2 regions of the Arthrobacter sp. TE12231 genome follow, and region 2 is predicted to be linked to the other one. Evidence: riboswitches for the same ligand, from Rfam matches in the RefSeq annotation. Region 2 holds a riboswitch; the other holds the start of a gene.

Region 1 (4,210 bases), 340 kb from region 2:
CGCAATCCCGGTGATCACCCAGCAGAACCAGTAGGTCCAGCCGGTGAAGAAACCTGCCCAGGGGCCCAGTAGGTCCGCGGCAAAGTCGCTGAAGGACTTGTAGTTCAGGTTGCTCAGCAGCAGTTCGCCCATCGCCCGCATGACAAAGAACAGCATGAAGCCGATGATCATGTACACGAAGATGACGGAGGGTCCGGCCGCCGAAATCGTCTTGCCCGAGCCCATGAACAGGCCGGTGCCGATGGCGCCGCCGATCGCAATTAGCTGGATGTGCCTGTTGCTGAGCTGCCGCTCAAGGTGCGGTTCCTGGTGGGAAGTTACGACTCTAGTTGTCACGTGTTGCCCTTCGAATCAATGCCGGCTGAAGTGCTGCTGGGGTTAACGCTTGATCAGGCCCGTCAGGGACCGCGTCAAGGTTGTTGAAGCTGTAGAGATGGATGCCCGCGATGCTGCCGGGCTGGCTTTGCAGACCCGTCACCAGACTCTGGGGCGAGTACCTGTCCCCGCTCAGGAGCTTGCGCGCCAACGGCCCCTTGCGGCTGAGGAACTTCAGGGAACTTCCGACGCCGATCTGCGCGGCGAGGGAAACCAGCTTGGTCCGCGGGACGGCCCCGGCCACCCCGGCCCAGACGGGCAGTTGCACGCCTTCCCGGCGGAGGAGCGCCGCGTAGTCAAGGATTTTCGGCGCGGAGAAGCACATCTGCGTGACGACATGCGTGGCCAGGTGCTGCTTGGCCAGCAGGGCGTCCACGAGGTCCAGGGCACCCACAGCGGGGTGTCCCTCCGGGTAGCCCGCAACGCCTGCCCGCATCACTCCGCCGGTGTACTGCGCGATGTCTTCCAGCACCGGGAGGGCGGACCCGTACGGACCCGCCTGCTGCTTCCGGTCTCCGCCGATCACGAACACCTCACCGATGCCGGCAACATTGCAGTCGCGGAGGATTTCGGTCAGCTCGACACGACCAGGCAGGCTCCGCGCCGCGAGGTGCGGAATGACGGAGTAGCCGTGCAGGCTAAGCTGCACCGCGGCACGCATGGTCCGCTCGATGCCGTGGTGGGGCAGGCACGTGACGGTAAGCGTGGTGCTCAAGGGCACCAGGGCCGTGACCTGCTCCACGATTCCCTCTGAAGGGATGATTTCGATTCTGGTGGGGATCATCGTTAGTCCTCTGCAGGTGTCAGACGCCGGCGTGCGCGGCGAGGATGGAGCTGGCTTCCTGGCGGGTGCTGCCGGAGCTTTCGATGTGGGCGAGTTGGGCCGGGATTTCCCAGCCCTTCTTGCGCATCGCGGTGGCCCAGAGCCGGCCGGCGCGGTAGGAGGAGCGCACCAGGGGTCCGGACATGACGCCCAGGAAGCCGATCTCGTCCGCTTCCTGCTGCAGGTCCACGAATTCCTGCGGCTTGACCCAGCGGTCCACCGGCAGGTGCCGTTCGGACGGGCGCAGATACTGGGTGATCGTGATGAGGTCGCAGCCGGCCTCGTGCAGGTCCCGCAGGGCCTCGGAAATCTCGTCGCGGGTCTCGCCCATGCCCAGGATCAGGTTGGACTTGGTCACCATGCCGTGCTTCCGGCCCTGGGTGATGACGTCCAGGGACCGCTCGTAGCGGAACGCGGGACGGATCCGCTTGAAGATCCGCGGCACGGTTTCGACGTTGTGGGCGAAGACCTCGGGCTTGGAGTCGCAGATCGCCTCGATGTGCTCGGGCTTGCCGGAGAAGTCCGGGATCAGCAGTTCGACGCCGGTGCCCGGGTTCAGCTCGTGGATCTTGCGGACCGTCTCGGCGTAGAGCCAGACGCCCTCGTCGGCGAGGTCATCGCGGGCCACCCCGGTCACGGTGGCATAGCGCAGGGCCATGGACTGCACCGAGCGGGCCACCTTGGTGGGCTCGAAGACGTCCACCGGGGAGGGCTTGCCGGTGTCGATCTGGCAGAAGTCGCAGCGGCGCGTGCATTCGGAGCCGCCGATCAGGAAGGTGGCTTCCTTGTCTTCCCAGCATTCGAAGATGTTGGGGCAGCCGGCCTCTTCACACACCGTGTGGAGGCCTTCCTTCTTGACGAGGTTCTTGAGCTGGACGAACTCGGGGCCCATCTGGACCTTGGCCTTGATCCATTCCGGCTTACGCTCCACCGGTGTGGCCGCATTGCGCTGCTCAATGCGCAGCAATTTCCGGCCATCTGGAAAGGTGGGAGGGGACGACTGAATGGCCATGAAGGAACTCCATAATTCAGGTGGCATTTTGGGTGCCACGATGATTCGGGTTCCTCCCCGCTCTGTATTGGACCTGAGAGTTTCCGCAGACCCTGCTGTTACAGGGTGCCGCTTGCACCGTCGGTGAGTCCGGTGACCGGACTGCTTTCCAGAGTTGCCTCGCCGCGGCGGTACGTGGGCCTGAGAGATTCCTGGGGAGGATTTGCTCCTACGGCGCCTGCTGAACGTACCGGCAGGACTCTCCCGCCGCAGATCAAAAGCATGTATGACTTGTCGTGATACTGATCACACGGTAGCCCTTGACTGGACCGCACGCAAAAATTACGTCACGCGAGTCACATATTTCCTCGCCCGGCCAGCGTCCCTCTGCCATTGTGGGATGGCGGTGAAGCGCCCAATGGGGCAGTATGACCGCCCAGCGCGGCTAGGGCTGCGGCTGCGGTCGGGGTTCGGCGCGCCGGGCGAATGCCGGGGCATGCTCGGGCCGCGGACCAAAGGCAATAAACCGGGGAATGATGGTGCGGACCGCTGGAACGCGCCGGGCCACGAACAGCGCCGCGGCTGGAACTTTTGTCCGCTTCCCGGACATGATCGGGCCGAAGATTGCCCGCTGCATCACCCTCTGGGCAGTCTGCACAATGACGGTGGGCAACCGCCGCCGTCGTTCGACTTTCTTGAGGTCTGCCGTGGTCACATGGCCCCGGAGCAGTGCGGGGGCAAGGGACTCGGCGGCGGCCGCGGCGTCCTGGATCGCGAGGTTGATTCCGACGCCGCCGGCCGGGGACATGGCATGCGCGGCGTCGCCGATGCACAGCATGCCGTTGATGTACCACCGGTGCAGCCGGTTCAGGCGCACGTCCAGCCAGTGGAGGTCATCGAGGGAACGGATGGCGTCAACGCGGTCGGCGAGGTCCGGGCGCAGCGCCGCGACCCGGCGTCGGAATCCCTCGACGCCTTCCGCGCGGATCCGGGCGTCGGTGCCTTTCGCGGCGAGGTAGCCCATTTGGTAGTAGTCATTGCGGAACAAGGCCAACAGCGCCTCGCCGGGTCCGAATGCCGGCACGAGCCCGGCCACCTCGCCTGCTTCGGAAGGGTTCCGGGGCAGCCGGAACCACCAGGTGTCGAAAGGCACCGGAAACTCCTTCGGCGCGAGGCCGGCCTCGGTGCGGAGCACGGAATGGCGTCCGTCCGTCGCGACGACCAGGTCCGCCAAGAGTTCGCCGTGAGTGCCGTCCGGGGTCCGGAAGCGGATTCCGCGGACACGGCCCCCGTTGCGGACCAGCCCGGTGGCGGTGTGGCTCATCAGCAGGGTGAACCCCGGTTCCTCGGCCGCGGCGGCGCCGAGGAAATTCAGGAAATCCCACTGCGGCATCATGGCGATGTAGTTGTACGGCGGCGGCAGCGCATCAAAATCACCCATGGTCACGGGCGGCCCGCCGGGAACCGGAAAAGCAACATTCTTCAGGCGACTCTGCGGCAGCCGGCGGAATTCCTGGCCGAGGCCGAGTTCGTCAATCAGCCGGATGGTGGAGGGGTGCACCGTGTCGCCGCGGAAATCCCGCAGGAAGTCCGCATGCTTCTCCAACACCGTGACCCGCACCCCGGCCCGGGCCAGGAGCAGGCCCAGCATCATCCCCGCAGGCCCGCCGCCCACCACCGCGCATCCGGTCTTCTCCATGGCCCCCACGCTACGCCTGCGACGGGCGCCGCGGGAGTGGTTTTCGCGTCGGTTTTTCGTGTGCGCTACGGCTTCAGACTGGCGCTACGGGGATCCGCGTAGCGCCGGTCCGAAACCGCAGCGGCGGCCCGGCTGGAGGGCTCAGAGCCGGGTCAACAACTACAACGTCATCTGGCGGGCTCAGCACTGGGTCTTGCAGAACTGCGACGACTAGCCGGCCGATAGCCAGCCTCCGCGCGTAGGAACTGCCCCGGCATCTGTCATGGGCCCGGGGCTTTTCTTTACCCGCGAGGGCGGTCGGGGCCCATTCCGGCTCCAGGAA
Region 2 (4,210 bases):
GGCCAGCACGGCCGAGGCGGCGTTGGTGCCGTGCGCCGAGGCCGGGATGAGGCAGATGTTGCGCTGGGCGTCGCCGCGGGAGAGGTGGTAGCCGCGGATGGCCAGCAGGCCTGCGAGCTCGCCCTGGGATCCGGCGTTGGGCTGGATGGAGACCTGGTCGTAACCGGTGATCTCGGTCAGCTGGGCTTCGAGGTCCTCGATGAGTTCGCGCCAGCCGGCGGTCTGGGATTCCGGGGCGAAGGGGTGAATGGAGGCGAATTCCGGCCAGGAAATCGCTTCCATCTCGGCCGTGGCGTTCAGCTTCATGGTGCAGGAACCCAGCGGGATCATCGTGCGGTCCAGCGCGAGGTCGCGGTCTGAGAGGCGGCGGATGTAGCGCAGCAGCTGGGTCTCGGAGCGGTGGGTGTTGAACACCGGGTGCTGGAGGTAGTCGGAGGTCCGCTCGACGGCGGCGTCCAGGACGAAGCCATCTACGGAATCCACCACGGTGGCCCCGAAGGCGGCGACGACGTCGGCGACGATGCCCGCCGTCGTGGCTTCATCGGCGGAGATGCCGACAGTGTCGGCGTCGATGGCGCGCAGGTTAATGCCCTTGGCGTCGGCGGCCGCGATGATTTCCGCGGCCTTGCCGGGCACGGAGACGGTGATGGTGTCGAAGAAGGAGGTGTGCAGCACGTCCAGGCCCGCGGCCTTCAGGGAAGCGGCGATGGTCTTGGCGTGCCCGTGGACGGTCTGCGCGATGGCCTTCAGTCCGTCGGGGCCGTGGTAGACGGCGTAGAAGGAGGACACGATCGCCAGCAGCGCCTGAGCGGTGCAGATGTTGGAGGTGGCCTTCTCGCGGCGGATGTGCTGCTCGCGGGTCTGCAGGGCCAGACGGTAGGCGGGGACGCCGGCGTTGTCCTTGGAGACACCCACGAGGCGGCCGGGCATGGAGCGCTCGAGGCCCTTCTGGACGGCCATGTAGGCAGCGTGCGGACCGCCGAAGAACAGCGGCACGCCGAAGCGCTGGGCGGAGCCGACGGCGATGTCCGCGCCCTGCTCGCCCGGGGACGTGATCAGGGTCAGGGACAGGAGGTCGGCGGCGACCGTGACGAGCGCGCCGCGCTCCTTGGCCTCGGCGATCACGGCGCTGTGGTCAAACACCCGGCCGGAGACGCCCGGCTGCTGCAGGACGACGCCGTTGATGACGCCTTCCGGCAGGCCCTTGGACAGATCGGCGACCTCGACCTCGAAGCCGAGGGCTTCGGCGCGGCCCTTGACGATCGCGATGGTCTGCGGGAGGCAGTCGGCGTCGAGGACGGTCTTTCCGTCGTGCGCTTCCTTGTTCTTGTTGGCGCGGCGCATCATCAGCACGGCTTCCGCGACGGCGGTGGCTTCGTCCAGCAGCGAGGCGTTGGCGATCGGCAGGCCGACGAGGTCCTGGACCATGGTCTGGAAGTTCAGCAGCGCCTCGAGCCGGCCCTGGGAAATTTCCGGCTGGTAGGGCGTGTACGCGGTGTACCAGGCCGGGGCCTCGAGGATGTTGCGGCGGATCACGGCCGGGGTCACGGTGTCGTAATAGCCCTGCCCGATCATCTGCACGGCCGTCTTGTTCTTGCCGGCCAGCTTGCGCAGCTCGGCGAGGACTTCCACTTCGCTCAGGGCCGCGCCGAGAGCGAGGTCGGAGTCCTGGCGGATGTCTTTCGGAACGGCGGTGTCCACAAGGGCGTCGACGGTGTCGTAGCCGACAGCCTTCAGCATGGCGTCGACGTCGGACTGGCGACGGGCACCGATGTGCCGGTCGACGAAGGACGTGGAGGCTGGGGTAACAGTCACAAGGAACTCCATAACTCAGGCGGCGCTGGGTACGCCACATTGATTCGGGTTCCTCCCCGCTCTGTATTGGACCTGAGAGTTTCCGCGCAGCCGTGCGTATAAGAGGGCTTCGCTTGCACCGTCGGTGAGCACAGCGTGTCGAGGACAGCCTGCCACTTTCCAGAGGTGCCTTGCCGCGGCGGTACGTGGGCCTGAGAGATTCCTGGGGAGGATTTGCTCCTACGGCGCCTGCTTGTACCTACTTGCAGGACTCTCCCGCCGCAGATCAAAGGCGTATTCAATTGGGTGTTCAATCGGGGGTGACAACAGTCACAACAATCATTGTCCTATGCCGGGCGCGCGTCCGCAAACTCCCGCCCGCCTTCGGCCCCACGTTACGAGGAGCGGCGGCACCGCGAATTCGCCGGAAACGTGCCGGGTCGCCGTAACGTTCGAGCGAACTCGCACTCTTCCGGCGACTTCGGCGGACTCGGAGGTCGCAGCGCGAGCAGTTCAGGGCCTCAGCGGCGCAGCTTCTCGACGGCGGCCAGGAGGCCCTCGACGTCTGCCTCGATTTCAGCGGGCGGACCGGCGGGCCCCCGTCCGAGCATGGCGTTGAAGTACAGCCCGTCCCCCATGTACAGGACCGCCTTCGCCATGGCGGGCCCGACGTCGGCCGCCAGCAGTTCCAGCCAGCTCGCCTGGCCTGCGGCGAAGCGGCGCTGGGTTTCCTCGTGCGCCACCTCGGCGAGCCGGGTGGCCGCCACGAAAACCCGGTCCATGGGCGTGTCCGCCCATACCGAGGACTTGATGAAGTACGCCGCCGCGCCTTCCGGAGCCGCGGCCATGGCGGCGACATCCGCGGCCAGATGCCGGTCCAGCCGTTCGAGCAGGACCGAGATCATCGCCTCCTTGGTCGGGAAGTGGTAGAGCAGGCCGCCCTTGGAGACGCCGGCCCGCCGGGCGACGGCGTCCAGCGTCGCGGCGCGTTCGCCCACTTCGATGAGCAGGGATTCAAAGGCGTCGAGGACGGCCTCGCGGGCCACCGGTTTTCTGGGCATGCTTCCCATCATGCCCGTCCGGCCCCGCATTTCTTAACTGTACCGTCCAGACGGTATAGTTATGACTCATGAGCACCACATCGACTACCACAGCCACCAGCAACCCGGCGGCCACCCGGCCCCAGGCACCCTGGCGTGACTGGGTGGCGCTGGCCCTGCTGATGTTCCCCGTTCTGCTCGTGGCCGTGGACAACACCGCTCTGACCTTCGCCCTGCCGGCCATCGCCCGCAGCCTGTCCGCCTCCGGCGTCCAGCTGCTCTGGATCATCGACGCCTACCCCCTGGTCCTGGCCGGGCTGCTCGTCGCGATGGGCAGCCTGGGCGACAGGATCGGCCGCCGCAGGCTGTTGTTCGTGGGCAGCGCGGGTTTTGCCGCGGTTTCGGCCGCGACGGCGTTCGCCCCGAGCGCCGAATGGCTGATCGCCGGCCGCGCGGGGCTAGGCCTCTTCGGCGCCATGCTCATGCCCTCTACGCTCTCCTTGATCCGCAACATCTTTCCCCAGCCCAACCGGCGCCGCCTGGCGGTGGCCATTTGGGCCGCGGGCTTCTCCGGCGGTGCCGCCCTCGGCCCGATTGCCGGCGGCTGGCTCGTGGAACACTTCTGGTGGGGCGCCGTCCTGCTGGTCGCGGTGCCGATCATCCTGCCGCTGCTGCTGCTCGGGCCGGGGCTGATCCCGGAATCCCGAGATCCGAAGCCCGGCCGCGTGGACGCGCCCAGCATCATTTTGTCCCTGCTGGTCATGGTGCCCGTGGTCTATGGGATCAAGGCGCTCGCCACGCACGGGCCGGCGCCGGAGGCCTTCGCGAGCATCGGCGTCGGCCTGTTGATGGGCTATGTCTTTATCCGGCGCCAGCGCAACCTGGCCGAAGGCCACAGCACAGCCCGCGCGACGGGCCACAGTACCGCGCCGATGCTCGACGTTAGCCTCTTTGGCAACCGGATCTTCAGCACGGCCATCATCGCCAACGTCCTGGCGCTGTTCTCCTTCAACGGCTTCATTCTCTTCCTGGCCCAGCACCTGCAACTGCTGGAGGGCCAGTCCCCCTCGGCCTCGGGCGTCGCCATGGTCCCGGCCCTCATCGCCACCGTCGTTGCCGGCCTGCTGGTGGTCCCGCTGGTGCGGAAGGTCCGGCCCGGTTTCGTCGTGGCCGGCGGCCTGCTGCTGAGCGCGGCGGGCTATTTCATGGTGGCGTTCGGCGACCACAGCCACGGGCCGTCACTGCTCCTGGCCGCCCTGATGGTCCTCTGCCTGGGAGTGGGTGCCGCGGAGACCATCTCCAACGACCTGATCCTGGGCGCCGCGCCGGCCGACAAGTCGGGGGCCGCCGCCGCGATCTCCGAGACCGGCTATGAG

The links. A riboswitch is a leader RNA that binds a small molecule or an ion and turns the genes downstream of it on or off. The one in region 2 is predicted to bind glycine.
Region 1: it holds a riboswitch for glycine, as region 2 does, so the genes downstream of both, lipA (lipoyl synthase) here and gcvP (aminomethyl-transferring glycine dehydrogenase) in region 2, are expected to answer to the same signal.

What each region holds. Positions count from the first base shown of each region.
Region 1 covers NZ_JBSSFS010000001.1:3,786,909-3,791,118, forward strand. Annotated here, with positions in the region: gene cycA (D-serine/D-alanine/glycine transporter) at 1-336, opposite strand, end outside; gene ACVWYS_RS16950 (methylenetetrahydrofolate reductase) at 326-1,159, opposite strand; gene lipA (lipoyl synthase) at 1,179-2,210, opposite strand; glycine riboswitch at 2,369-2,466, opposite strand; gene ACVWYS_RS16960 (FAD-dependent oxidoreductase) at 2,635-3,888, opposite strand.
Region 2 covers NZ_JBSSFS010000001.1:3,443,549-3,447,758, forward strand. Annotated here, with positions in the region: gene gcvP (aminomethyl-transferring glycine dehydrogenase) at 1-1,827, opposite strand, end outside; glycine riboswitch at 1,867-1,983, opposite strand; glycine riboswitch at 1,985-2,083, opposite strand; gene ACVWYS_RS15395 (TetR/AcrR family transcriptional regulator) at 2,316-2,855, opposite strand; gene ACVWYS_RS15400 (MFS transporter) at 2,924-4,210, shown strand, end outside.